One region of the Paenibacillus vulneris genome, then DNA from elsewhere that is predicted to be linked to it. Evidence: a T-box and tRNA genes for the amino acid it is inferred to sense, from the RefSeq annotation. Region 1 holds a T-box; the other holds one or more tRNA genes.
What was found. The T-box of region 1 lies ahead of ABEA66_RS19225 (glutamate--tRNA ligase family protein). A T-box ahead of a tRNA ligase gene usually reads a tRNA of that ligase, here a tRNA-Glu.
Positions count from the first base shown of each region.

Region 2: it has a tRNA-Glu gene. The T-box ahead of ABEA66_RS19225 (glutamate--tRNA ligase family protein) is inferred to sense a tRNA for this amino acid. The anticodon was not compared.

Region 1 is NZ_BAABJG010000021.1:175,467-190,334, reverse strand. Features, by position in the region: gene ABEA66_RS19240 (arginine--tRNA ligase) at 1-957, shown strand, start outside; gene ABEA66_RS19235 (hypothetical protein) at 1,307-1,480, opposite strand; gene ABEA66_RS19230 (MBL fold metallo-hydrolase) at 1,562-2,335, opposite strand; T-box leader at 2,568-2,809, shown strand; gene ABEA66_RS19225 (glutamate--tRNA ligase family protein) at 2,863-3,759, shown strand; gene ABEA66_RS19220 (hypothetical protein) at 3,752-4,285, shown strand; gene ABEA66_RS19215 (CYTH domain-containing protein) at 4,358-4,861, shown strand; gene ABEA66_RS19210 (cold-inducible protein YdjO-related protein) at 4,951-5,187, shown strand; gene ABEA66_RS19205 (carbohydrate ABC transporter permease) at 5,402-6,358, shown strand; gene ABEA66_RS19200 (carbohydrate ABC transporter permease) at 6,358-7,203, shown strand; gene ABEA66_RS19195 (cache domain-containing sensor histidine kinase) at 7,329-9,110, shown strand; gene ABEA66_RS19190 (response regulator transcription factor) at 9,085-10,692, shown strand; gene ABEA66_RS19185 (ABC transporter substrate-binding protein) at 10,803-12,110, shown strand; gene rpiA (ribose-5-phosphate isomerase RpiA) at 12,262-12,930, shown strand; gene ABEA66_RS19175 (hypothetical protein) at 13,095-13,394, opposite strand; gene ABEA66_RS19170 (phosphatase PAP2 family protein) at 13,443-14,102, opposite strand; gene ABEA66_RS19165 (SIS domain-containing protein) at 14,313-14,868, shown strand, end outside.
Region 2 is NZ_BAABJG010000002.1:154,718-169,585, forward strand. Features, by position in the region: gene ABEA66_RS01125 (Tex family protein) at 1-1,380, shown strand, start outside; gene cmpA (cortex morphogenetic protein CmpA) at 1,647-1,787, opposite strand; gene ABEA66_RS01135 (hydrolase/acyltransferase) at 1,874-2,233, opposite strand; gene ABEA66_RS01140 (SprT family protein) at 2,362-2,826, shown strand; tRNA gene ABEA66_RS01145 (tRNA-Asn) at 2,853-2,928, shown strand; tRNA gene ABEA66_RS01150 (tRNA-Ser) at 2,936-3,024, shown strand; gene ABEA66_RS01155 (hypothetical protein) at 3,222-3,893, opposite strand; gene corA (magnesium/cobalt transporter CorA) at 3,933-4,868, opposite strand; tRNA gene ABEA66_RS01165 (tRNA-Glu) at 5,015-5,089, shown strand; tRNA gene ABEA66_RS01170 (tRNA-Lys) at 5,132-5,204, shown strand; tRNA gene ABEA66_RS01175 (tRNA-Leu) at 5,231-5,313, shown strand; gene ABEA66_RS01180 (VanZ family protein) at 5,527-6,006, shown strand; gene ABEA66_RS01185 (YjfB family protein) at 6,083-6,268, shown strand; gene ABEA66_RS01190 (S-layer homology domain-containing protein) at 6,436-7,818, shown strand; gene ABEA66_RS01195 (DUF2621 family protein) at 7,902-8,327, opposite strand; gene ABEA66_RS01200 (deoxyribonuclease IV) at 8,448-9,572, shown strand; gene purU (formyltetrahydrofolate deformylase) at 9,609-10,502, shown strand; gene ABEA66_RS01210 (GGDEF domain-containing protein) at 10,621-11,727, opposite strand; gene tkt (transketolase) at 12,026-14,035, shown strand; gene ppnP (pyrimidine/purine nucleoside phosphorylase) at 14,097-14,414, shown strand; gene ABEA66_RS01225 (NAD(P)-binding domain-containing protein) at 14,646-14,868, opposite strand, start outside.

The DNA of each region.
Region 1 (14,868 bases):
GATGAATCGGAGCACCATGCAGATAAGGTGCTTGTTCGTTCCAATGGCATCCTGACCTATACGGCCAAGGATATCGCGTATCATCTATGGAAGTTTGGCCTGTTGGACCAAAGCTTCGTTTACCAGCCGTTCGGAGAGAAGCTGTGGACAACCGGAAGCAGCGGGACGTCCAAGGCTTTTGGCCAAGCTTCGATGGTCGTTAACGTGATTGATCATCGGCAGGAGTACCCGCAGGCGATGGTGAAGCAGGCACTCGAAGCATTGGGTTTCGTGGAGCAAGCTGCCCGATTGCGCCATGTCAGCTACGGCGTCGTCTCACTAAGCCCGAAGGCTGCCGCTGAGCTGAACATCGACATTTCGGACGGCAAATCGTCCTATGCGATGTCAGGACGCCAAGGCATCGGGATTAAAATCAGCGATTTGCTGGATTTGATGGAAGGAGTCATCGAGAAGAAACGATCGGAACCGGAGGGCTTGTCCAGCAGGGCGATTGCTGCAGCCGCTATCCGATATTATCTGCTGCGGTTCAACCTGCAGACGGAGGTCGTCTTCGATTTGCAGCAGGCTACCGAAATATCCGGTAATACCGGCGTCTATTTGCTGTACTCCTATGCCCGTGCCGTCAGCTTGTTGAGCAAGGCTGGACATGAGCCGGCGATAGCTTTTCCGGTGCCAGAAGCATTTCCTGAGCTGGAGAGGCAGGAGTATGCTTTGATCCGGCATCTCTCCCGTTGGGAGGAAACGCTCTACTTGGCGAGCCGGGAGCTGACCCCGAATACGATATGCAGCTATGCGCATGAGCTTGCGACGCTGTTTAATCACTTTTATTCGGCCTGCGCCATCCTTAAAGCGGGGGATGGGGTAAGAAATTTCCGTCTGTGGCTGGTTGCACGGTATAAGGAGACACTGGGCGATGCGCTTCAGGTGCTCGGATTGCCGACTCCGAGCAGAATGTAAAAGGAATCCTGCACGCGGGGATTGAACTTCGAAGCGGATTCACGTGCTGTGGATTGAGACACCATTTTATATAAAAATAGAGCCCAACTGGGCTCTTACAGGCTGTTAAGACCTATCCTACAGAAAAATGCGAAAGGTAGTAGGTGGGGTATCCCTTGGAGGAGCGATAGCGTCCGCCTTTGTTCTCGGAAAATATCCGCCGTAAAGCGAATATATAATCAAATTTTCCGAGAACAACAGCGGCCGGAGGGGGATACCCCACCGGGGTCAAAGCGATTTTTCCGATTTCCAGGTTTCCCAACAAAACGAAAGAGCCCAACAGGGCTCTTTCTCATAAGTAGAACCAGGCTTATTGCAGCCGGTAATCGTCAATTTTGCCGCCGTCCTCCCATACCTCCAGGAACAGGGCGTCGCAGTCGTCGAAATCCGCCGTCGTCAAAGCTAAAGCCTGTTCTTCGTCCGTTCCGACGAAGACATTATCCATTTGTTCTTCACGCATAGCAATAACAATATATATTTTCATACTTGTGCCCTCCAACAATACCGATATCTGCGCATTATAACATAAGGGGGCGGGAGGAACGCAAGCGTCAGGCTTTCTCGGTTACAGTTGGTCAGGGAGAGCAGTCAATAGAGAGCTTGCCAGCTCGGCGATACGCCGATTCGCGTCTCCCGTATATCTCCCGCCATGATAGCAAATTACGGTTTCAATGTCGTAATCCTTGAGCTTGCCTAAGGACTGAATGGCTTGTTCCATATCGTGGGTCTGTTCGGGTGAAGGGCCGTATAGTTCGCCTTCTGCCACCACCAGGGCGTCACCGGCAATCAATGTCCGGGTTGGCTCATGATAGAGGCTGATATGACCCGGGGTGTGACCCGGCGTACCGATGACAATGATGCCGCCGCCATAAGGCAGCTTTTCCCCGTCCACAACCGTACGGCCCACGTTAGCTTTGGGGGGATTTACTAATATAGCCTTCAAGCCCTGCCGCCATTCCAACGGCACTTCCTTTGGCAGGCTGTCGATTCGGGCGATGGCTTCATCCGTTATTTTGATGAGTCTGCGGTCACCTTGAATGTAAGGCTTCTCAAGCTCGTGAGCTATAACCTCGACGGATGGGCCTGATGCTTGTACCAATTCCGGCAAATTGCCGATATGATCCAAATCCTGGTGGGTAATGAGGATAGCCGTCAGCTTTTCGGGAGTGATACCGGCTTGAGCCAAAGCTTCCTGTAACGCCTTCATCTGCCGGGGGTAGCCAGTATCCACCAGCATGGCCGAATCTCCATCTCGCAAGAGTGTGGGATAGACCCAGTCCGTTGTTCCCATAACTTCTGCGGACAATGGTAACATGTAGAGCATAGTGCTTTCCTGCATGATGATCCCTCCTGTTTCCGTAATCATTTTGTATCATACGGCAAAAGGGTTATAAAATCAACATAAAACTTAATCATAACATATTTATAACAAAATGTCAAATGTAAATTATTTATAGGTATATCTCATATTATATAAAAAGTTTATGGGAATAAATTTGTAAAGATAGGAGTCCATAGAGTTGACGACACCAGAGGAATATGGTAATTTGAATTAATATTTTCAGAATATTGAAACGACGATGAAGAGGAAGAGTAGTGAGCCGCTCGAATGTCAGAGAGCCCATGCCGGTGGAAATTGGGTATTCGATGCTGACGAAAGAAGCCTTGGAGGATCGGACTGAAAGACGTGGAGTAAGTCCGGCGGGTCTTCCCGTTACAGAAGAAGCGCCCTGCTGTATGAGAGCGCTGGTAAGCGGGTTGCTTTGCAACCAATATAGGTGGTACCACGGAAGCTTGGCCTTTCGTCCTTAGTGGATGAAAGGCTTTTTGGCGTCTATCAGAAGCTTTAGGAAAGGAAGATGAAGCATGCAGCAATCACAGCTATCTGCTCTATTATTCCCCCATGTGCATCTCAAGCCTCAAGATATTATTGACCGGTATGACCGAAGGAAGCTGCAGCCGGAGGCTATGGTCACAAGATTCGCGCCGAGCCCTACCGGCTTCTTGACGATAGGCGGCTTGTACGCTACCTTTATCTCCGAGAGGCTGGCGCACCAGAGCGGAGGTGTTTTTTACCTTCGGATAGAAGATACGGACAAGAAGCGCGAGGTCGAAGGAAGTCTCGAACGAATCATTGAAGCCTTAGACTATTTCGGAATTCGCTATGATGAAGGAGTTACGGCCTCCGGTGAAGAAATGGGAGAGTACGGACCGTATCGACAGAGCGCCCGGGCTGAGTTGTATCAGGTGTTTATCAAGGACCTTGTCGAAAGGGACCTTGCCTATCCTTGCTTCTGCGATGCAGCTGCCCTGCAGGACATTCGAAACACTCAGCAGTCCCGTAACGAAATGACCGGGTATTACGGCAAATGGGCGGTTCACCGCGGCTTCACGCCGGAACAAGTAAAAGAGGAGCTGTCCAAAGGCCGGCCGTTCGTCATCCGTCTGAAATCTCCCGGCTCCTTCGACCGCATAATTCGCTATACCGATCTGGCCTTGTATAATCCTGGGGATGAGAGGGAAGCTTGGTTCGGCAAAATGAAGCGGGTGGCGGAGCAGTACGGTTTTGCCCAAGATGCGAAGACATACAAGAAGCAGCCGGGATGCTTTAAAGGCCATGTTGGGGATGTTGCGATGGTTTTAAGGCTGGCGATGACCCATCGGACTCAAACACCCGATCTGTATGATATTATGCAGGTTATGGGCGAGGACAGAGTACGCAGGCGCTTCAGTTTTTTTGCTAATGAGGATGGAAATGAGTAAGGGAAGCCGGGCACCATTAACGTTCTTGATAGGGGGATTGGCGGCGTGCCTTGCTGTCGCATTGACGGTGTATTTTGTGCTAAGACCTTCCGACATAGAGAAGATCAATAGGCAAATCGATGTGGACGGCCTTCAGCTGCTTATGTCCAGGGCGGACGTGGAGAAGCGGATGGGTAGCTCGGCATCCTTGGAGCAAGGCTTCGGCGGCTATGCCTTACAGTATGCGGATAAGCAGATCAGGGTTGAATTCCCGGACGGGGACCGTTACAGGGACAAGGCCGCGGCGATAGAAACGGACAATCCGCATTACTCCATCCTTGGAATTCGGGCAGGCGATCCCGCCGATAAGCTGGAGCGGCAGGCCAAGGCGTTTTCCTTTAAGCAAAGCCGTAGCGATCCCCCATATTTTGTATGGGGAAGATTTTATCTTATTGTGCACTATAATGAAGATCCCGATGGGGGCAAGACCGTTCGAAGCCTGCGGATAGGAATAGAAGATCCCGGCCGAAGGAAGAAAGTGTTCTAGGAACGCCCGGCAGGATGAGGAACGTGGTTCGGTCTTGTCCCAATCGGAATCAGGAAAAGAGGAGTAGGATTCATGGGAACTGAAATTGAAAAGAAATATTTATTGGAGTCTTTTCCTGAAGCCATTCTGCAGAACAAGGAGTTGAAGCTGATATCCACCCAACATATTTACCAGACTTATCTGGCTTTTTCGGATAAAGAAGAGATACGGGTAAGGCAGCTGGTTGATCACGACGGAACGTCGACATTCACTCATACGTTCAAATCAGGGCATGGCATGGTACGCCAAGAGATCGAATATCCTATATCCGAGGAGATATACCGGCAGCTTCTGGGCAATACGCAGCTCGTTCCGTTGGAAAAGGTCCGCACTACCGTCGAGCATCAGGGACATAAGTACGAAATCGACGAGTATAAGCAGATCGATCTGCTTGTGGTGGAGGTGGAATTTGCCGACGAGAGCGCGGCTTATTCGTTCCAGCCTCCGGCATGGTTTGGAAGAGAACTGGGACAAGAGGAAGAGTTTCGGAATAAGACGCTGTGGATAGGACTACAGACACAAAATGATCGCATTTAAATTTCCCGTATGGGGTTGATAAACTTCCTTATCTGTATAATAATAAATAAGCTATAAATCGAATGATTACAGGGAGAAAAGGATTCAAAATGCCAACGACAACAACTACTACAGAAGAACAAACTCAGGAAACGGAATTACAGCAGGTTGAAATTTGGAAATGTAAAGACGCGGCGTGCAAAGCCTGGATTCGCAAAGAGTTCGTGACCGAAGAGCATCCAGCCTGCCCATTGTGCAAAGGCGGCATGGTTCGCAGCTATAAGCATGTGCCGGTAGTAAAGAAAAAAGGAAACAAAAAATTCATCGTTGGTAAACGAAGACTGTAGAAACCGATATCGCTCGAATCCTGGGCGTATATTATTGATGATAAAGGGGCTGCTGGGAGATACCGGCAGCTTTTTTGTTTGCTTTAAGCAAGCTGAATGATATTGTTCGATTTTGTAAAAGAAGTGTTCATTCCTCTCATTTTCGCAGCCGGATAGCTCTTTTATACTTGGAGGTATGAAATGGAGTTATTTTATGTATAAAGGGTGAGCTGCTATGAATACTCAAACAACACATTCTCCTGGCCGGCAACTTCCGCACAGACGTAAACCCTTCAAGACCAAGGGCCGATGGGAATCCCCGATAGCCGGATATTTGTTCATTTCTCCTTGGCTGCTAGGCTTCCTGCTCCTCACGCTGTGGCCGATGGCGCAATCCGTCTATTACTCTTTCACCAAATTCACGCTGCTGGATGTCCCGGAATGGGTAGGGACGAGAAACTACGAACGTATATTTGCTGATGACGATACGTTTCGCCAATCGCTTAAGGTGACGCTCCTATTCGTTGTCCTGTCCGTACCGGTCAAGCTGTTTACGGCGCTTATGGTCGCCATACTGCTTAACAAGAAGATTAAAGGGATTTCGATATACCGCACGTTGATTTATTTGCCGTCGCTCATTGGAAGCAGCATAGCCGTAGCGGTCTTATGGAAAAATATTTGGGGCATCGACGGCTTCATCAATAAGCTGTTAAGCGTGTTCGGAATCAAAGGAATCAGCTGGATCAGCACGCCGGGTACGGCATTGGGTACGTTAATTCTGCTCGTTGTATGGCAGTTCGGTTCGTCGATGGTCATCTTCCTTGCCGGCTTGAAGCAGGTCCCGACAGAATTATATGAAGCGTCCGCGGTAGACGGGGCCTCCAAGATAAGGCAGTTTTTCCGTATTACGCTGCCTATGCTGTCACCGGTTTTGCTGTTTAATCTGGTGCTGCAGACGATCGGATCGTTTCAGATGTTCACTCAGGCTTTTATTATTACGAAAGGCGGTCCTGTGAACTCGACCTATATGTATGCGCTTTACCTATATGACCGTGCCTTTTCGCGATATGACATGGGGTATGCCTCGGCTCTGGCTTGGATCCTGCTTGTTATTATCGGCTTAGCTACAGCCATCATTTTTGCCTCATCCCGATACTGGGTATTTTATGAGACGGAAGCGGGGAAAAAATAATGAACAGCACATTGCGTCGTTCTCTTCAATCGCATGTCCTACTAGTAATATTCAGTCTGATCATGGTGTACCCCATTTTATGGTGGGTAGGGGCCGCCTTTAAATCCAATGCTGAGATGAGCTCGCCTTCGCTGTTTCCGAAGGAATGGCTGTGGAGCAACTTTACGGAAGGCTGGACGGCGATTCCCAAATTCACGTTTACGCAATTTTATGTGAATACCTTTGAGCTGATTATCGGAGTGCTCGTTACCTCCGTTCTATCGTGCAGCTTGGTTGCTTTTGGCTTCGCCAGGCTGGATTTTCCGTTAAAAAACTTCTGGTTCAGCGTCCTGCTTGTCACGCTGATGCTCCCCACCCAGGTAACGCTGGTTCCCCAGTACATTATGTTTAATACATGGGGATGGGTCAATTCGTACTTGCCGTTTTATGTCCCGCATGCATTAGCTGGGGGGATTGGCGGACCGTTCTTTATTTTCCTGCTGGTCCAGTTTATCCGCGCATTGCCCAAGGAGCTCGACGAATCGGCCAAAATGGACGGCTGCAGCTGGTTCGGCATTTATTGGCGCATCGTGATGCCGCTGACCAAGCCCGCTCTCGTCACAGTGATGATATACTGCTTTTTATGGAATTGGGACGATTTCTTCGGTCAGCTGCTTTACATCAATTCGTTGGATAAATACACGGTAGGTCTGGCCCTGAAGCTGTTTGTTGACAGCCAGTCCGCACTGCCTTGGGGACAACTGCTCGCGATGTCTCTCGTGTCCATCCTTCCTTCGGTCGTTCTTTTTTTCATGGCCCAAAAGCACTTTGTAGAGGGCATTGCGTCCGGTGCAGTGAAAGGGTAAAATAGGTCTACCCAGCTTCATACATTGAATTAAGCTGCACATGGTGGCAGCTTTTTTGCTTCCTTTATGATAGCGTTTTCTATCAGGCTGGCCGAAAGAGCTATATAGAATAAAACAGATGCCGCATGAGGGAGTTGACCGTTCTGAATCTGTTTAAGAAAGTGCGAATAGACCGTCTGTTTTTTAGCAGCTTTGCTGTTTTTATTACCGCGCTGCTGCTTATTTTCACCTGGATCAGCTACAGTTTCACCTCACGTGAGCTGGCAGAGAATACGTCGTTCTATCAGCAGGATTTGCTGGGAGAGCTGAACAAGCAGCTCGATATCCAGCTGAGGTCCATTGAACAAATGTCCCTGGCCGCGTCCCGCAATATCGATACGATAGGCTTCGATCCTTTGGAGAAGGATTCCTTCGAGAGGCTCCGGCGCAAGAAGGACCTGCTCAATATGCTTGCCAATATTACGTATAGTACGACCATGGTGCAGTCAATATATTTGTATACGGATACGCCGGAGCTGACCGACTCTCAAGCGCCTGTCCGGTTTCTTGATCTTCGCGGCATCAAGGAAGAAAGCTGGTACCCGGAAATCCAGAAGAATGATTTCACGTGGATTGCCGATCATATGATACAGACGAATACGGGACCTCAGCATTTTATCGGCTTTGCCCGCAAGGTGTACAACAACTCCGGCAAATATTACGGACTGCTTGTGCTTAATATCAAGGCCTCGGCCATTGAGCAGCTCGTGCGCGGCGAGACCGAGGGGCGAAGCCGGATCCTGCTGGATGCGGGAGGCAAGACGATATCGTCCATCGGTAATCCGGTATTAAGCGAATCGGAGCTCGCTTCGATCCGGGCGGAGAGGAACAAATCTGGCAGTGTCCGCCTTCCGGCGGCGGAAGGAAGGGAGGATGTGCTGCTCGTCTGGAACAAGACCCGTTCCGATTGGATGCTTGTTGAGACGACGCCCTGGAGCAGCATCGTGACGGGAAGCGTCCGGCTGGCGTATGTTTTGATTACGGTAGGGTTATCGGCTATTTTTATCGCCTCGTTCTTTACTTTATTTTTATCCCGGCAGTTCACGAAGCCGATCCGTCACTTGCTTGCCGTTATGGGAGGTGTGCCTGCGAGCACGTCCATATCGAATTTGCCGACGGATTATACCAATGAATTCGGCAATATGTTCAACGGCTACCGAAGGCAAATGGAGCGGATCGAGGAGCTGCTGGAATCGTTGAAGGAGCAGCATAAACGGCAGCGGGAGGCGGAGATTCATGCGCTGCAGGCCATGATCAATCCGCACTTCTTATACAATACACTGGATCAGCTGAACTGGCTCGCCATCGAATCCGGCCAGGAGAAAATAAGCGAGATTTTATCCCTGATGGGCAAGATGTTCCGCATCGGACTGTCCAACGGGGAAACAATGATTCCCGTGACGGATGAGCTGCTGCATGCCGATTGTTATTTGCAAATTCAGAAGGTACGCTGGGGAGAACGGTTATCTTATACCATCCATGTAGATGAGGAGGTTAAGTCACTTCTTATTCCCCGTATGACGCTGCAGCCATTTATTGAGAACGCCATTATTCACGGCTTTCACGGAAGACGATCCGGCCATATTGCTATATATGGATTGCTCAGGGATCAGCATGTAGAATTTCGGATAGAGGATAACGGCGCCGGCCTGCGGGACGATTGGAATACCCGGAAGAAAAGAAAAACAGGCGGCTACGGAATAAGGAACGTTAAGGACCGAATAGACGCCTTCTGGGGAGCCCCGTACGGGGTCAAGCTTGAAAACAGGGAGCAGGAAGGGACGAGGGTAACCATTATACTGCCTGTAACGGTGAATCGGCAGGAAGAGGTGGAGAGATACGATGTGGAAGGTTCTCATTGTGGATGATGATTTTCAAGTGCTCGAAGGGATGCGCAAAGCGATCCCTTGGGAGCAGCTGGATGCGGAATGGGTCGGGGAGGCGATGGACGGTGAAGAAGGCTTGGCCGCCATCAGAGCAGCCAAACCCGATATTGTCATCACGGATATTTATATGCCCGTCATGAACGGCCTGGAGATGATCGAGCAGCTGCGGAACGAGCAATTCGCCGGAGAAATTCTTATATTGAGCGGCTATTCCGATTTCCAATATGCCCGTCAAGCCTTGCGCTTGCAGGTTACCGACTATCTATCCAAGCCGATCACGGTCGCAGAGCTTCGTACGGTGATGGAGAGGGTCATTAAGGAGCTGGAAGCCAAGGAATGGAAGAAGCTGGAGCAGGAGGAAATCAGGCGGAGATTGAGGCTGTACGAGCCGTTTGTGCAGAAGGAATGGCTCAAGTCTGTCGTAACAGGCACGTTCGACCGCGAGCTGGCCGATGAGAGCCTGAGGCTGTCCGATAAAGCCTATTGGACTCACCGTAACCATGTTGTCATAGGAATCGAGCTGATGAGCACCCTAAGGATATCCAATGTCTCACTGACCGACTGGAGCTTGTTCCGCTTCGCGGTAGCGAACATTATTAGGGAGCTGCTCGCTGAGGAATGGCCGGAAGCAGAATTCGTCGAGCTGCACAGCCACCATGCCGCTATTGTATGTCATGTGATGCCGGAAACCGCGGCGGAAGAAGCGCTTCTTAAGCTGCACGGCATCGGAGAAAGAATCAGGCAGTGCATCAGGGAATACCTCAAGCTGGAAGTAAGAATAGGCTTTGGGGGATTAAAACACAGCTGGAAGGAAATGGCGAATTCTACCGAAGAGGCATTTCTGGATCTTCTCAGGCAGACGATCTCTGCGAAGCAGCCCATGGATAGCGATTCCGGCGGCAGGGAGATTGGTATCCGGCCGGTGAAGTTTTATCAGGAGCTGGCGGAGGCAATCGTCTACTCCAAGGAAGAAACGACGGACCGGATTATCGAAGGCTATGTCCGCCAGCTGAAGGACATGCAGGGACTGACGCCCGCTTATGTGCAGTATTTGTGCAAGGAGCTGTGGACGATATTCGCGTATTCCTTATACAACACGGGCATCGTGCTGGACGAATTGTTTGAGGCAAGCCCGGTAACCGAGGAAATAGCGGGAATCGGAACGGCCGATGAGCTGGAGCAGTGGCTGAAGGGCAAAATCCGGATTATCGTATCGAGCCGGGGCTGGACGGAGAACTCCCGCCATAAGGATGCCGTCGACTTTATGATTCATTATGCTCACAGCCGCTATGCCGAAGACATCAATCTGGAGGACTTGTCCAAGCAACTGTATTTATCCCGCAACTATTTGAATCAAATATTTAAAAAGGCTACCGGGGAAACGTTCACCAACTATGTGATCCGGGTAAGAATGGAGAAGGCCAGGGCGCTTCTGATAGAAGGAAAGCTGATGATTTACGAGATTTCCGAGAAGGTCGGCTACAAAAACGTCCCTTATTTCAGCTCCATCTTCAAAAAATATTATGGCATGAATCCGAGCGAGGTCGGAAAAAAGCCATTGTGATGAAAAGTGATAGAAATGTGTTCATTACTCTTATTTTTCTGGCTTCCTGTCGTTTATATAATGATACTTGTGAGATATAACCTGCTGAAGACGGGAAGGGGACATGGTATATGAAAAAGCAGATGCAATCCTGGGGTTTGATGTCATTAGCGGCACTGATTGCGGTAGGTGTCTCGGGGTGCGGAGCGGCAACGGACAGCAGACCGGGCGGCAGTACAGGAGCGGCTCCTGCGGGAACGGACAGCAAGCCGATCAAGCTGCGCATAGTTTGGTGGGGCTCGCAGGCTAGACATGACGCAACATTAAAGGCGCTCGACGCCTACACGAAAAAGCATCCCAATATCACGTTCGAGCCGGAGTTTTCCGGATTTGACGGCTATGCGGATAAATTGGCGACTCAGGCTGCTGCGAAGAACGCCCCTGACATTATTCAAATGGACCCGGCCTGGCTTGCCGAATATGCAGGAAGAAATCAGCTTGCGGATCTTTCGAAAGGAATTGAAACCGGGGATGTCGACAAATCGCTGCTAGACTCCGGCAAATATAAAGACAAATTGTATGCGATTCCATTAGGCAACAACGCAACGGGAATGGTGTTCAACAAAAATACGGTCGATAAGCTGGGCATCAAGCCGCCTGCCAACGGGTGGACATGGGAGCAATATTTTCAATTCGGAAAGGATGCCAAAGCGAAGCTTGATAAAGACAAGTATGTGCTGATGGATTATACCTCGGACTATACGATGTATTCGGCTTACCAGATCAGCCAAGGCAAAGGCTATCCGATTACAGCGGACGGCAAATTTAACATAGACAAGGAAACCTACTTGTCCTATGTCAATAAATATACGGAGCTGAGAAAAGAAGGCGTGGTTCCGCCGGCTGAAATCGCAAGCACGGACAAGGAATCCGATGCGAAGCTGGATTTGATGAACAACGACACGGTCCTGATGAAGCGCAGCTTTGCCGCGTTATTCCCGGGCTATGACGGCGTGAAGCCGGACACTTATACGCTGGTGACACAGCCTAAAGGGACTCAGTCCAGCGGCTGGCTGAAGCCTTCCATGTTCTGGTCCATTAGCGCGGATTCCAAGTATGTGGAAGAGTCCAAGAAATTCATCGATTGGTTTATTAACGATAAAGAAGCGGCGGATATATTGACTACGACGAGGGGAGTGCCCGTATCCAAAAAGATTCTGGACTATTTGACCCCTAAGCTGACGGCCGCAGACAAGCTGCAGATCGAGCTCATCAAGAGCGTATCACCAGATGCGCAGCCGTTTAATCCGGGCGCCAAGGGCTGGAGCAACTATACGGCTAAGGATTTCAAGGATATCGGCGAGAAGGTTATGTTCGGTAAAACAACGCCGGAGGCCGCCTATGACGAGCTGGTGAAGAAGGCAAAAGATTATCAATAATAATAGAGCGGGGTCCTTATCTGCATTAGCAGGAAAAGGGCTCCGCTTTTTTTGGCAGTCCGTTAGAAGGAAGGATGAAACGGATTTATTTTTCAAGCCCCGGTTCTTCGTAGTATATTGAAAATAGAACCTAAGAGTTTGGAGGATTCCTATGAACGCTAAACAGCTTGCGGGCGAAAAAGCCGTTGAATATGTCAAAGATGGAATGCTTGTAGGGCTTGGTACCGGTTCAACCGTGTACTGGTCTATTCTAAAGCTAGGCAAGCTGGTGAAGCACGGGCTGGATATTAAAGGGGTACCCACCTCTAAAAGCACTGAAAAGCTGGCCATTGAGCTAGGGATTCCTATAGTAGATCTGTCTTCTGTCGATCAAATAGATTTGACCGTTGACGGCGCTGATGAAGCGAATCCGAATTTTGAGCTGATAAAAGGCGGCGGAGGCGCCTTATTGCGTGAGAAAATGGTCGCCTCCGTCTCCAAGCGGCTCGTTATTGTGATGGACGAAACCAAATTCGTGACGAATTTAGGCCGATTCCCGTTACCGGTTGAGATTGTGCCTTTCGGCTGGGAAATGACTTGTAAGCAGATTAATTCGTTGGGCTGCAAGCCTGCTTTACGAATGGCAAATAATACCCCGTTTATTACGGATAACGGGAACTATATAGCGGATTGCCATTTTGAGAGCATACAGGACGCCAGCAAGCTGAATCATACATTGAATATGATTCCCGGAGTTGTTGAGAATGGTCTTTTTGTTCAAATGGCGGATACCCTTGTGATTGGCCGTACTGATGGCCATGTCGATATCCTGCTTAAATAAATTATATCCGAACAAAATTGGTCTCCGGTATTTGTTCTTTGACGATAGCAGAGACTAAGGGAAAATAAAGAAGACAACTCTCCTTTCAGTTGCATGAGCAGCTGCATCGGGAGTTGTCTTTTTTGTCATACAGAATGATGAAAATCGCAGGCGATCAAAACGACTTAAATACCGAATCGGCGGATATGCTCCGAGAGCTGCTCCTGAATCAAGATGTCTTTTTGCTTGCTGCCGATAAGATCATAATGAGGATACTCGTCACGATGATGAATATAATCCGGGTTCAACCCGTTTTTGATGCACCAGCTTCTCAATTCCGCCAAATCGGAGCAGCCTACCTTGGTCACGGTCTTGATTTCCGGAAAGCGGGGTTCATACCAATAATGGGTCAAAAAGGCAATTTGGCCTTCAGCCACGCGTCTCTTCCAATCGTTCAGTTCATCTCTTGTTATACCGAAAGCCATATTTGTACCTCCTTGCAGGCTAATTTTTGAAAGTCTCTTTAACGTGGTTTAATCTATGGAGCGTCTTGATGAGCGCTCTTGAATCCGTTGAAACAGCCATATACTTAAGGCAAGCAGCGACCCGCTGGCCAAATAACCGCCGATAACATCGCTTGGATAATGTACGCCCAAATAAATCCGGCTAACCCCGATCATAACGATCATGACGGCGCTCCCGAGTACCAGCAGGAATCTGCCCCGCGGGGTAGGGATATGTCTCCATAGGAGGAAGGACAACGCACTGTACAGCGTAAAGGCAGCCATGGAATGGCCGCTCGGAAAGCTGTAGCCGGTCGCTTCCGCTATGCGGTGGATTGTCGGCCGAGCCCGGTGAAAGAGCAGCTTCAGCAGCTCGTTCAGCATCCAGGAGCTCAGCAGCAGCGTAAGGAAAAAGACCAGCTCTCTGCGGTGTCCTAGTACGACGTATAAATAAATGGAGATAAGGACGGTAAGGACGGTTGCCGGGGCTCCTGCTCCAATGAAGCTGAAGGATAGCATGACCGGTGTCAAAGCAGGAGATTCCAGCCCCTGAACGTAGGATATGACCGTCTGGTCAAATTGCGCGATTCTGTGATCGCTGATGAGTGCGGCGACCAAGCCGAACCCTCCGGCGCATAGTAAACAGATTAGCAAGGCTCGCGCCAGCAGCCACGGAAGAAGATGTCTCAAAAGATAGATGCCTCCTGGTAAGGGTCTGGTGTTCTTTTTATTATGCATGAGCGGACTGAATTTAGCCAATGTCTTCTGCTTGCCGCGATAGAACCCGACCCGCACTGAAACCGGGTGTTCTTATGCTGATGAAGATAATTTTAATAAAATGATTGAAAAAATCAAAAATATGATTTAAAATTTCATTATTAAGATGAGAGGGGTAATAAAATGACGACTTTCGGTCAATATACGTATCCGGAAATAAGCGCTCAAGCGGAAGCATTACAAGCAGCATGGGATCAACTTGGCAAGCAGCAGGACTGGATCGATAAGTATTTGCTGAACCCACAGTTTGACGAAATTATTTTTATCGGTTCCGGTTCTTCCTACTACCAAGCTTTATCAATGGCTTCTACCTGCCGTTCCTGGCTTGGCAAAAGTTCGACGGCTTATCCGTCTTCCGAATTGTTCTTATTCCGTGAGCAAACAGCTCCCGCACACCGCAATTATTTGGTTATCGGCGTTTCCCGCTCTGGCGAATCGACAGAAGTTATTCTTGCCCTGGATTCGGTCAAAGACCTTTCTTACATTACGGTGGCCGGCATTACATGCTATGAGAACAGCAAAATGGCGCAGCTTGCCGAATGTCTAGTATCCCCGCTAGGGAAAGAAACAAGCACGGTTATGACGAAATCCTTCATGAGCATGACATTTATGATGCAGGCCGCTATTGCCAAAGCATCCGGTCAGGAGAATTTGGTCCGCGAAATGGAGCAGGTGATCG
Region 2 (14,868 bases), on a different contig from region 1:
TCCGTCGTGAAGGACACGCTCCAGGCGGTTATCGAAGACGCGTATAAGCGGCTATTGGCGCCGTCTATTGAGCGCGAAGTTCGCAACGAGATGACGGAGAAGGCGGAGGAGAAGGCCATCCAGGTGTTCGCCGAAAACTTGCGCAATTTGCTGCTGCAAGCCCCCGTGAAGGGGAAGGTGGTGCTGGGAGTCGATCCGGCCTACCGGACAGGCTGCAAGCTTGCTGTAGTGGACGAGACGGGCAAGATGCTGGAGATTGCCGTGACCTATCCGACCCCTCCTAACAATAAAGTAGCCGAGGCTAAGGCCAAGTTCCGCAAGCTGATCGAGACTTACGGAGTTGAGCTCATTGTTATTGGTAACGGTACGGCATCGCGCGAGACGGAGCAGTTCGTAGCCGAGCTGATCAGCGAGATCAAGGAGCGCCGCTTGCAGTATTTGATCGTCAACGAAGCGGGTGCGAGCGTCTACTCGGCTTCCAAGCTGGCGCAAACCGAATTCCCGGATCTTGATGTTGCGGAACGCAGCGCTATCTCTATCGCCCGCCGTTTGCAGGATCCATTGGCTGAGCTGGTCAAAATCGAGCCCAAGGCGATCGGTGTCGGTCAATACCAGCATGATGTGACGCAAAAAAGATTGGACGAGAGCTTGACGTTCGTCGTTGAATCCGCCGTTAACCATGTCGGGGTGGATGTGAATACGGCTTCGCCTTCTTTGCTTTCTTATGTATCGGGGATCAACAGCACGTTAGCCAAAAATATCGTGAAGTACCGCGAGGATAACGGCAAGTTCGTGAGCCGCTCACAGCTGCAAAAGGTACCCCGCTTGGGAGCGAAGGCCTTCGAGCAGTGCGCCGGCTTCCTTCGTATTAGCGACGGGAAAAATCCGCTGGATAACACGCCGATTCATCCGGAATCTTACGAGGTCGTGGACAAGCTGTTCGCTGAGCTGAAGCTGAAGCTGTCCCAGCTGGGCTCCCAGGAGCTCGAGGACATGCTTCAGCAGGTGGAGCCTGCGGAGCTGGCTGTTAAGCTGGGTGTCGGCGTGCCTACGCTGCGCGACATTTTGGACAGCCTCCAGCGCCCGGGACGCGACCCGCGGGACGAGCTGCCAGCCCCGATCTTCCGTACGGATGTGCTGCAGATCGAGGATTTGGCGCCGGGCATGGAGCTTCAGGGTACGGTGCGCAACGTTATTGACTTCGGTGCTTTTGTCGATATCGGCATCAAAAATGACGGTCTCGTCCATATTTCCCAATTGAGCGACTCTTATGTGAAGCATCCGATGGATGTGGTGTCTGTCGGAGACACGGTAACCGTATGGGTGTTGAGCGTGGATTTGAAAAAGGGCCGCGTTAGCCTGACCATGAAAAAGCCTTAATGGTAATGTGAAGGCCCTCATAGGCATGGGGGAGCGTGCCCGAGGCCAAAACCGTTTTCCTCGGTTCTGGTCTCGGCGTCTTCTTTCCAGGGCTTCATAATGCCCAGCAAAAAGGTGAGATTTCCTCTACGATCAATTTGAAGGGAATACGCTAAACCGGATAGGCCTTAAAGCCAGCAGAAGCTTTTATGGGCTACATAAAAATAGAGCATAGCCGGAGATACATCTCCTTGCTATGCTCTATTTTTTGGTGAACACTCGCTTTATTAAAGTTGTGAAGATGAGGATTCCTCCGAATCGCTCCTTCGCGTTCGGTAGAAAAACCAGCAATCGTTCAACAACCGGATTTGTCTTAAATTCTTGTTATAGTATGCCCGCATTAATTGATTGCAAAGCCATTGCGGCATATGAATCAGCCCCTTCCCGCCCTTCCGTTATGCGCCTTCGTTCTTATGGTATAGCATATGGCTGGGTGGGCTGATAGGTGCAGGTCCTAATCGGCGAGTTCTTCTTCGTCCTCGTACCACTGTTCCAGCTGAGCCTGCAGTGCGCGAATTTCGGTCAGCAGGGAAATCAGCGGGTAGGCTTGTTCATTGATGGAGGAGAAGGCTTTCTCCAGCTGGTTAATGTAGTCCAGACCGTGATGCAGCTTGTATTCCGGATTCACGATATCCAAGCCGTCGCATTCGGCAATAACCTTAGGAAGGGAAGGTACATTGGATGCGGTCAGTTTTTCTAATTCTTTATGGAGACGTAAATTTAATGCCGTTAATTGGTACATGTGGGAAGCGGGCAGCTCGACAAATTCGATGGCTGTGCCCAGCTGCAGAACGGCGTATTTCATTTTGGACATGAATAAGGACTCCTCTCGTGCTTTTGCTGCTCTAACTATCCGATGGATAAACTATCTACTTGACAGTGTAGCCTATGATGCGGTTACAATTCAAGTGAGAATAGCGAAAGAAACGTGGGTGGACAAGTGTGAATGACCAGCAGCTGCAGGAGTGGGTGGAGCAAATTTCTTTGGAATCGTTCGGCCGTCCGTTTCTGCATCAAGCGCGATTCAACCGCAGGCTGACTTCGACGGGAGGCCGCTATTTTATAAAGTCCCATGATATTGAGATCAGCTCGCATCAGCTGGAGCAATTCGGGAAGGAAGACGTCGAGAAAATCATCAAGCATGAGCTATGTCATTATCATCTGCATTTGCTGAACAGGGGATACCAGCACCGGGATGCGGACTTTAAGGCGCTGCTGAAGCAGGTAGGCGGAACCAGGTTCTGCAGATCCCTGCCCACAGCCAAACGGCGTGAGCCGTACCGGTACAAGCTGGTTTGCACGGCTTGCAAGACGGAGTATATGCGCAAAAGAAAGCTGGACCCGCGCAAATATGCATGTGGAAAATGCAGGGGGAAATTGAAATTGCATACGCTTGACTTCAAATAAAATTCATGATAAATTTAAAAATGTATTCCCTGATAGCTCAGTTGGTAGAGCACTCGACTGTTAATCGAGTTGTCACAGGTTCGAGTCCTGTTCGGGGAGCCATAGCTTTGGAGAGATACCCAAGTGGCTATAAGGGGACCCTCTGCTAAGGGGTTAGACTGCGTAAGCGGTGCGAGGGTTCGAATCCCTCTCTCTCCGTAAAAGAAAGAACCGTCCGTTTGGACGGTTCTTTCTTTTTTCTGACCATGTACATGACCAGCCCCTGCCGGGGAGGGAAGGCTGCAAAAGCATCCTTTCCTGCAATCCCCCAATGGAGTAGAACTGCGCATGACCGCAAACCCATAGCTCCAAAATCCTCCCTGTAGGCCGCACGCGTATTGAAAAAAGAACGGCTATCAATCCTGAAGATCCCGCTTATACGACAAGTAAACGAGTATGGCCAGAGATACCACTATGATCAGCAGCAGAATGTAGATGGATTCATGATAATTCATAATCCAGTACACGGAGACAAAGATGGTTAGAATGCCAATCGTATTGACGATGGCTTTTATTTTTTTGAACCCCGATAATTGACGGGTATAGTACAAATTATGCGGCGGCCTCATGATGAAGGAAAAGCCGTAATGACAATAGTACAGAAGATAGGCCGTCAAAAATGCAGCAAGCTCGCCGGATACCTGGATGATGAAGGTTCCCCAGTTAGCGGACTGCTGCCCGTCATCAACGGTCACGATTCCCGATCGCAGCAAGCCGAAATAGACGAGCAGCACGATACCGTTAAAGCCGAGATACCCGATGGCAGAGACATCAATGGCATGGACAAGACTGACTTTAACCAGAAATCTCAATAGAAGGACACATAAAACAAACTGGATGGCCAGATCATAGCTTGGGATATCCAGCACCATCCGGTTCAAATAAGAAACGATCGATAATACCAGCCCGATGATTGTCAATTGGGGCCAATATTCCCAGAAGGGCCACCGGAACGTTTTGAACATGAGCGCGAGAGTGGCTATAACGTCCAGAAAACCCAGCAGGATGAAAAAAAACGTCTGCAACACTATCACCTGTTTCCTGGATGTTGAGTAATCCTGTATTTCTTAAATCCATCGTTTCCACTTAAAAACGAGCCACAAGAGCAGGCTGACCCCAATCATGACTCCCCAGACATAGGCGTAGCCCCAATCCCAGCTTAGCTCGGGGATATTTTTGAAATTCATGCCGTACACCCCCGCGATGAAGGTCAGCGGCAAAAAGATGGAGCTGACGATCGTCAGCGTCTTGATGATTTGATTCATCCGGTCCGATTTCATATTCACTTGAAGCTCAAGCAGAGCCGTAAACGATTCCTTGAACATGTCCAGGGAATCCAGCACCCGTGAGATATGGTCGCAGATATCGACGAAATAAGCGTCGGTTTCCTGACGGGTATAAGGAAACGTCTGGTGGCTGATCGATCCCACGATGGCTCTTTCCTCCAGAGCGATACGCCGAAACAGGTGCATCGCCCGTTTTAGGTGAAACACCTCATGAGACACCTTGAGATAAGGATTCTCGAATATTTTGCGCTCCAGCTCGTCCATTTGATCCTCGATCCGATTCGTGATTTCGGTATATTCATCTACGCACAGATCGAGCAAACGGTGCAGAATATCTCCTGGATGATCAGCGAGCTCTTTCACTGCTAATAATTGCTGCCGCAGCAGTTCGAACAGTTTAAGCTGCTTTTTGCATATGGTCACGATATAATTAGCGCCTATGACAATGCCGATCTCCACAGGAGCCAATCGTTTATCGGTAATAGCGAAAAAAGTAAGAAAGATATGGTCCTTATACCGGTCCATCTTGGGCCGCTGATTCAGCTTGATGGCATCCTCCACGGCGAGAGGGTGGCAGTGGAACATCTCTACAAGTACGCGCTTGACTTCGGCGGGCTCCGGCTTGGACAAATGAATCCAGACGGTCTCATGCGGAGTTAAGGGCCGGATGGCTTCCTCCGACACATGATCCGTACCCGGACAGCGTACGATCATCATTTTTACGTTCACCTCGTTGTACAAAGCATATCATACAATTCTTTTGAAGACGAAAATATTATTTTAAGAAAAGGCTTGTCAATTTCGAGACATTCAGATATAATAACTTTTGTCGTCAAAAAGGCAACCAAGAACATGCATAACGAGGCCCGTTGGTCAAGGGGTTAAGACACCTCCCTTTCACGGAGGTAACAGGGGTTCGAATCCCCTACGGGTCACCATTCTTTTCGAAGGTTATCGAATTGAATAGCATGCCTTGATTAGAGCCATTAGCTCAGTTGGTAGAGCACCTGACTTTTAATCAGGGTGTCGAAGGTTCGAGTCCTTCATGGCTCATGTTTTATCCCTCATAGTATTAACTTGCGGTTGTGGTGGAATGGCAGACACGCCATCTTGAGGGGGTGGTGGGCGTACGCTCGTGGAGGTTCGAGTCCTCTCAACCGCATTATTATCCGAACGTTACAATCCCTTGGAAACAAGGGATTTTTTTAATGCATACAATTGATTTCATCTCGGGGCTTCCGCAATGTACCTGAATCAGCTTTGTAACCAAGGCCCGACTTTGTGGGGTTCTTTCCCCGCATATGAACAACCAGACCTATTTTATTTGCGGATAGGAGTGATTCATATTCGAGTTGCAAAGCGGTGGACGTTTTGGGTGTGGCTGGCGCTTACCTGCTTTTGGGTCGTGCTTATATTTGTCAAATCGGCCCAAACCTATGCAGAGCAGGATATTCGCCCGATGCTGGCCGAGTGGCTTCCCTATGAAACGTTGCTTCATTGGATTCCTCACGTGGAGTTTTATTACGACGGAGGCTTGGTCACCTGGACGAAGCCGTATGATTTTATCGAATTTTTTATCCGTAAGGGCGGTCATGTCACGGAGTTTGCGATCCTCTGCTTTTTTAGCGTAATGACCTTGCTGTCAAGGCCGTACAAGCCTTTGCCTTCTATTGGTATAGGCGCGGTCTTTTCGATTTTGTACGCGGCTTCGGATGAATGGCATCAAACCTTCGTTCCGGGGAGAACCGGCCACGCTATTGACGTGATGGTGGATTCTATCGGCGTAGTGCTGGCAGCGATCGTAATCGGTTTGGCTCGACTTGTTTTCCGCAAACGGAAAGCAAACCGTTTCTAAAGATTAGGACTTTAGTATCCGATAATAGAAGAGGATGCTATCGTGTCCAAATCGAACAGAAAGGGGGCCGCGAACAATGGACGTAGGAAGTATAGGCTCGGCATCCATGGCACTGAGCGCAAGCGCATTGAAGCAATCCGTAGGGATTGCCATGTTGAAAAAATCGGCCGATATGCAGACTGAGCAGGTGAATGCGCTGTTGCAGGGCTTCGCTGCGGCTCAGCATCCCTATTTGGGACAAAGTCTGGATTTGAAGGTCTAAAGGCATAAACCAACCATAGCGCGGTCGCTCATCTTGGAATGGCTTCGACGGAATTTATCATCATGACTTGGAATGTGACGGCTCTTTTGGGGCCGTCTTTTTTTTCTATGGATTAACAAAATAGGCGGCAATAACCGATATAAGTAGAGAGGATTGGAGGGTATGCAATGAAAAAGAAACGAGGCTTCCGCTATACTTGTTTGTTATGGTTGACGGTGATAGGGCTTGCATTGCCCCCGATGCCGGCCAAGGCAGAGGTTCAATTCAGCGATGTCAGCGCGCAAGCAAACGGCTGGGCTGTCAATTCCATTTATTTGATGGCGCAAAAGCAAGTATTGACCGGATATCCGGACGGAACGTTCAAACCGAACCAAACGATCAGCAAAGCCGAATGGACAACCATGGTATACCGTTTGTTCGATAAATACCGGCCTAATTTATATGCAACAGGATTGCAAAAGGTTGAAGGATTTTCCGACGTATCTCCGCAGCATTGGGCGTATAAGCCGATTTCGGAGATTTACAACCAAACGTTTAACTGGGGCGTTTTCGGATTAACGAATACGGGGGAGCTAACCTTTCGCCCGGATGCCCAGCTGACACGGCTCCAGCTTGCGGATATGCTGTACTCCTTCTTTGACACGCGGATGATCGATCGGCGCATGAGCCCGAATGACGTATGCTCCGTAGTATCGGAATATAAAGATATTCCGATCAAAATGTTCGAGGAGAAGGCGAAGTATGACGATGCCGCCAAATCGGATGGCCGCCTGGACGCATCCGGCATGGCCTTGCTGCAGACGAACAGCGTCCTGCCCATACTCATGATGGGAACAGGAAAGAGCGACTGCACCTTCGGTACGGATGCTTTCTCCAATGCCCAGGCGAGCAGTCTGGCGAGCTTACAGGTTTCCGGCATCATGACGGCCAATGAGCTGGGGTATTTCCGTCCGATGGATAAGGTAACCCGTGCCGAGGCGGTAACGATTTTGAACAGGATATACAATTATTTAAACAAAAACTACTGGCTGGGCGACTATTCCACGATTGAACTGGAAGGTTCCGGCTCGGGAGGCTCAACCGGAGCGGGCAGCGGCCCCAATTCCGGCATTTACAACCCTGACACGTCGGCTTTGTATCCGGACTGGGATACAGGGGGATCCATTATCGGCGGCAATAACGGGGCAAGCTGGTCGAATGATTCTATCGTCAATGTTCGCGATTACTTCGACGATAAGGGCGTGCTGCAAAAAAATCTAAAGAACGGCGAGATTGAAGCGGCTATTTTGCCTAAGGACAATCGATATTTGACCGTCGATATGAAAACGGACGATGAGGTCGATTTGTACCTCATTCTGGACGGAAAAATTGCTCATCTGACACAGAAGGAGCTGCCCAAAACGATATCGGTGGAAGGAGTCAAGCTGGTAGGCTTCCGTACAACCCAGCTGAAACCAAATCCGCTGAAAATCGCAGGCACTCCGGTCACCTTGACGGTGAAGCTGGATAAGGAGAAGCCGGAGCCTGTTAAACCCGGCAAGAAGAAGTAAGAAGTAAGAAGACCTCATCCTGAGGTCATCCATCCATAGCAACGAAAAAAGGCTTCCGCCATCCGGCGGGAGCCTTTGCTGTATCATTGAAGAAGATGCTTTAATGCGCTATAGTCGATTTGTTTTTTGTCGAGATAAGAGGTTAAGCTTTTGTAATCGCGTCTCGGAGTGGCCAGAATATAGCCGCGGAGACAATGCTCCTGCGTAATCCGGTCGGCTTTGTCCTCCAGAGCGACCTCCCCGATTTTGGCGGCAATGGAATGGCGGGCAATGTCCCGGAACGGGGCCGGTACAGGATCGACCAGCATATCAAGAAAGTCCTTGGCTTCCTCTGTCCATAGGTGGCGGGAGGCTTCGACATAATGGTTTTGCCAATCCAGCTTGGACTTGCCGTCCGCTTTAGGCAGCACCTTCAGAAACTTGCGGAACATAAAATAGCCGCCTATCGACATAAAGAAGAGAAGCACAAAAACCCAGAAGAAGATAAAATACATAAAACCCGAATTCATGATTATTGTCACCTCATCCTTATTATACCTTACTTTGGCGATATCCAAAAGTAGCCTTGTGGATAAGAGTCAATCCTAGTAAAATAGAGTGAGTGCGAAAAAAAGGAGATGAGGAATACGATGGTAAAAATCGGTTCTCACGTATCGTTTTCAGACAAAGGGCTGCTGAATGCGGCGGAGGAAGCTGTCTCTTACGGATCATCTACATTCATGATATACACGGGGGCGCCTCAAAATACGCGCCGTAAGCCGATAGAATCGCAATATATTGATGAAGGCAAAGCCTTGATGGACAAGCATGGCATCGGAGAGATCATCGTTCATGCCCCTTATATTATTAATCTGGGCTCTTATAAAGATGATACCTACGAGCTGGCGGTTCGTTTTTTGCAGGAAGAGATTCGCCGGACGGATTATTTGGGCGTGAAGCAAATTGTGCTTCATCCCGGAGCTTACACAGACAAGGATGCGGAATACGGGATCGCACGGATCGCTCAAGGATTGAACGAGGTGCTGGCCGGGGTTCAGGATACGAACGTGCAAATCGCCCTGGAGACGATGGCGGGCAAAGGAACGGAATTGGGCCGCAGCTTTGAAGAGCTCGCCGCCATCATTGACAAGGTAGAGAATAATGATAGATTATCTGTCTGCCTGGACACCTGCCACGTTCATGATGCTGGCTATGACATTATCAATGATCTGGACGGGGTGCTGGAGCATTTTGATAAAGTGGTCGGACTTGACCGGATCAAAGTCGTTCACTTGAACGACAGTAAAAATCCGAAAGGCGCGGGCAAAGACCGTCATGCTCCTGTCGGAGCCGGCTGGATCGGGTTTGAGGCGATGAACAATGTAGTTCATCACGAGAAGCTGACTCATTTGCCGCTGATTCTGGAAACCCCATGGATCGGAAAAGAGGACAAGCTGCAGCGTCCGATGTACGAAGCGGAGATCGCTCTGCTGAGCGGTACGGTCGAACAGCGGTTCGGCTCCAATTTCCTGGAGGATGTTGAACGGCTCGCGCATTTCTTCAACAAGCAGGACATCAATCCGCGCGATTATGTACTGAATGTATGGGAAGTGCTCAAAACGGATGCCAAAGCCAAAAAAGAGGACGGCCGCGAGCCGATGGAGCGCCTGTACGATCTGGTTGCCGAGCATCGCGTGCTGCCGGAATTATCGGAAGAGCAAATTAACCAGCGCTTGACGGCGTGGTTTGCAGGCCAAAAAGTATTTCAGCTGTAACGGAAATTTTGAAATAACGAAGGAGTAGTTTGTATCATGACACCGAATGTTTTGCCAAAAGCCCAGCGGGATGATTTGAAGAACCGCGCCAGAATGCTAGTTTCCTGCCCGGATCAGCCGGGAATCGTCGCGGCGGTATCCCGCTTTTTACATGAACAAGGTGCGAATATCGTACAATCGGACCAATATACGATGGACCCGGAAGGCGGCATGTTCTTCATCCGCATCGAGTTCGACCTGGATAATCTGGATGACCGCAGAGAGAAGCTCAAAGAGGATTTTGCAGCGGTTGCGGAACAGTTCCAGATGCAATGGAGCATTACCCGCGCCAGCCGCAAGAAGCGTCTAGCCGTGTTCGTATCGAAGGAGGATCACGCTTTGCTGGAGCTCTTGTGGCAGTGGCAGGCGGGAGATCTGGAAGCCGATATTGCCATGGTTATCAGTAACCATGATGACATGCGGAGCCTGGTCGAATCGTTCGATATTCCTTATCACCACATTCCGGTGACACCGACAACGAAGGCAGAGGCCGAGCGCCGGCAGCTGGAGCTTGTGGTGGGCAAGGTGGATGCGGTTGTTCTGGCGCGGTATATGCAGATCATTACACCGAAGTTTATCGAGCATTTCCCTAACCGGATCATCAATATCCATCACTCGTTCCTTCCGGCGTTTGTGGGCGGCAAGCCTTATGCGCAGGCCTATAACCGCGGCGTGAAAATTATCGGCGCTACCGCACACTATGTAACGGAAGAGCTGGACGGAGGCCCGATCATCGAGCAGGACGTGCAGCGTGTAAGCCATCGCCATAACGTAGACGACCTCAAGCGCATCGGACGCCATATCGAGCGGATCGTTCTTGCGCGTGCCGTATCCTGGCATGTTGAGGATCGAGTGATCATTCACGGCAACAAAACCGTTGTATTTAATTAATAGAAATCGAAAGAGACTGAAGCCGTCATTCCCATGACGCTCAGTCTCTTTTTTTTCAAATGCAGTGTGTATAAATTGCGCCCCGCTTTGTGCGGATATTTTGCCTCCAAGCCGCCGCTCAAGCACCTTTATGGTCGCCGATGAGCGCCTGAATGACCGTTTTATTTTTGCCGGTTCGTTTGGCGGAGTAGAGCGAGGCGTCAGCACCCTTGAAGAGCGCTTCCTTGCCTTCGCCTGTCTTGTAATCATGAAGCCCGATGCTTAGGGTAACCGCTTGTGAATCGAGCTCGGGCTGCAGCGTGACGGACAGCTTATGGCGGATTTGTTCGGCAATGCGGAACGATTGCTCCATCGTTTTCTCCGTGAAGATAACCGCGAATTCCTCACCCCCATAACGCGCCACAAAATCATTCGGCGTAACGGTCTCTTTAATGATGTTGGCCACCCGCTGCAGCATAATGTCACCTACCCAATGACCGTACGTATCGTTAATTTTTTTGAAATTATCGATATCGATAATAGCCAGCTGGAGCGACAGATGATTCCGTTCGTTCTGCTCAATCAGCTTTTCCAAGTACTCGTGGAAGGTCTTATGGTTGTACAAATCGGTCAATGCATCCATCTTGGACAGCTTGTCCATAATAATCGTCTTGACCAGCAGCTCCTGCTTCGTCTCGGTCGCGTTCTTCAGATTGTTCAGCAGCTCAATGCCGCTATTCGAAATGTTCATGGCAATGATCGTGACGCCGATGTACAAAAATAAAGTACCGATAATATGGATAGGCTTCATGGAGATACGCAGCTCGGGAGTGATGGCATACATGGCGGCAAAACAAATGAGTATCAAGGAAAGGGCTATCACAATTCGCTTCTTGTTGAAGGATAGTACGGATGTTAGGATGGGAAAAATGTAGATTGCAGGTACAATGCCGATGTTAGGGTTCAAATAGATGATCGATGAGGCGAAGATGATGCCGGTAATAATCATTAAATCATCGCTTTGTAATTTGCGATACCTGTAAAGCATCTCCGACGTACCGGTCACGGCTGCTAATCCGATCGCCTGGAGGACCAGCGGGCTTAAGATCGATTTCTCGCCTCCGGAAGGATCCAAGCGGTGAATCAGGTATTCCAGAACCACGGTGAACAGGATGGTAATCCAGTATAAATTCAGCATCTTCCGATAGGTTTGACGCGTCTTGGCAAGCTCCAATAACAGATCCATAATTGACTTCTACCACTCCAAGTAAACAGGATTCATTCATCCACAGAATACTACATATTCGCCAGATTAAAACAAATTCCTCTAGTGTCCGTCACAATTTCCGTATGAATTTTTTCTATCTAATTCAGGTTTAAGCTGGCAAACCGATACGGACAATGGTAAAATGGTGCCAGTGAGTTTCCGTGCAATTGATCATGCACACGTTAACAATGGCGTTCATTTCCGTACATTCTGCCGATTATGCCGAGCAGCGTCCGGAATTGCCGCTTTCACTAAAATAAGTAGGAGGTTTTTTTTCATGACAGTAATGAATAAAACGATCGAGCAATTGTCCATTGACACGATCCGTACACTATCCATCGATGCCATCGAGAAAGCAAAATCCGGGCATCCGGGAATGCCGATGGGCGCAGCGCCTATGGGTTATGAGCTGTTTGCGAAAGTAATGAACCATAATCCGGACAATCCGACCTGGATTAACCGCGACCGTTTCGTTCTGTCCGCCGGCCATGGCTCCATGCTGCTGTACAGCTTGCTTCATCTTAGCGGTTATGATCTGCCTATGGAAGAGCTGAAGCAGTTCCGTATGTGGGGAAGCAAAACCCCGGGTCACCCTGAAGTTGGACATACCCCAGGTGTTGACGCAACGACAGGCCCATTGGGACAAGGCTTTGGTATGGCAGTAGGTATGGCTATCGCTGAGGCACATCTGGCTTCAGTTTACAATAAAGATAAATTCAATATCATTGACCACTATACGTATGTCATTTGCGGCGACGGAGACTTGATGGAAGGGATTTCTTCCGAATCGGCTTCGCTTGCAGGACATATGAAGCTGGGCAAATTGGTCGTATTATATGATTCGAACGACATTTCCCTGGATGGCGAGCTGAGCCTGTCCTTCTCCGAGAGCGCGACCAAACGCTTTGAAGGCTATGGCTGGCAAGTGCTTCGCGTCGAAGACGGCAACGATCTGAACGCGATCGACAAAGCGATCCAGGAAGCTAAGAAAGACGAGCGTCCTACGCTGATCGAAGTAAAAACCGTCATCGGCTACGGCAGCCCGAACAAAGCAGGAAAAGGCGGTCACGTTGGTCCTCACGGTTCTCCGCTTGGCGTAGACGAAGTGGCTCTAACCAAGAAAGCTTACGGCTGGCCTGAGGATCAACACTTCTACGTGCCTGAAGAAGTACGCTCTCACTTTGCCGCTGTAAAGCAAAAAGGTATCGAAACGAATGCTGCATGGCAGCAAATGTTTGCTGAGTACGCTAAGGCATATCCTGAGCTTGCCAAGCAGTTCGAAACAGCTGTTAACGGCGACCTTCCTGAAGGCTGGGATAAAGACATTCCTGCTGCCGCTCCTGCGGAAAAGGGAACTCGTACCGCTTCCGGTATCGTGCTGAATGCTATCGCTAAGAACGTAAAATCTCTTGTAGGCGGCTCTGCGGACCTGGAGTCCTCCACCATGACGCATATGAAAGATCTTGGCGTGATGACACACAAAGATTACAGCGGACAAAACATTTACTTCGGCGTGCGCGAGTTCGGTATGGGCGCTGCAGTGAACGGTATGCTGCTGCATGGCGGTCTGAAAGTATTCGGCGGTACGTTCTTCGTCTTCTCCGACTACTTGCGTCCGGCTGTTCGCTTGGCTGCCATCATGGGCGTACCTGCAATTTATGTATTTACTCATGACAGTATCGGTGTCGGCGAAGACGGCCCTACTCATGAGCCAATCGAGCAATTGGCCGCTTTGCGCGTCATTCCTGGCGTTACCGTGATTCGTCCGGCAGACGGCGATGAGACGGCTGCAGCATGGCGTTATGCGGTTGAGAACAAAAAAGGCCCTGTAGCTCTCATCTTCTCCCGCCAAGCTGCTCCTAAGCTGGAAGGCACAGAGCAAGCGACAGCTAGCTTGAGCCGTGGTGCGTACGTTCTGTCCGATGCGGCTAACGGCAAGCCTCAAGCGCAAATTATCGCTACCGGTACGGAAGTACAGCTTGCAGTAGCTGCTCAGAAGCAATTGGCTGAAGAAGGCGTACAAGTTCGCGTTATCAGCATGCCAAGCTGGGAGCTGTTCGACAAGCAATCCCAAGAATACAAGGACTCCGTTATTTTGCCGGAAGTGAAAGCTCGTCTTGCAGTGGAGATGGGTCATTCCTTCGGCTGGGAGCGCTATGTAGGCGAGCAAGGCAGCGTTCTTGGCATCGACCGTTTCGGAGCTTCCGCACCAGGTCCTGTAGTTATTAAGGAATACGGCTTTACCGTGGAGAACGTAGTTGCCCGCGTGAAGCAGCTTTTGAAATAAAAGAATACCAGTAGACCGGGCTGATCAGCCCGGTCTTGCTTCCAAAGGAGATAAGCGAACCATGTCCCAATTCGAGAATGTGACCGTATTGAAAAAAGCGAACTTTTACTTCGATGGTAAAGTAACCAGCCGTACCGTACTGTTCGCGGATGGAACTAAGAAGACGCTGGGGGTTATGCTTCCAGGGGAGTACGAATTCGGAACGGATGCTAAGGAAATCATGGAGATCCAAGCCGGCGAGCTGGAGGTTCTGCTTCCAGGAGCAAGCGAATGGCTTCATATCCAAGGCACAGGGGAGTTCACCGTTCCTGCGAATTCGAAGTTCAAGCTGCAGGTGAAAACACCGACTGACTATTGCTGCTCTTATATTGCAGAGTAGTCCAGGCAGCTGTAACGGATGATGGAATGAGAAATACCCTGCCGCCAAGCAACTCCAAGGAGGATGCATTGCAGCAGGGTATTTTTTCTCCCGGCAGGAGGTTTAATTCACTAAAGCATGATCGTAGTGAAGGACATTCCTATTGTCGAGAAAAGCTCGGATCCTTAGGGGAGCGCCGATGGATGAAAAAAGCTTCGATGATTCACATTGCAGCCCGGCAGAACCAATCTCTTATTGTTGGTTCAAGTGACTGGCAATATAGGTCTCCAACTGCAGCCTGTCAAAAGGAGCCAGTCCGGAGAGCAGGCAGCCGTAACGGAAGGAGCCGTTATTGTCACTCTCGATGCGGATGACTCGTCCGGTTACTGGCGGCAGAGACGCCTCCTTAGGGAAGTGAATGACGACAAACATGTCCTCGGCCAGCGGGAACTGGGAGATGATTTGCAGTCCGTTC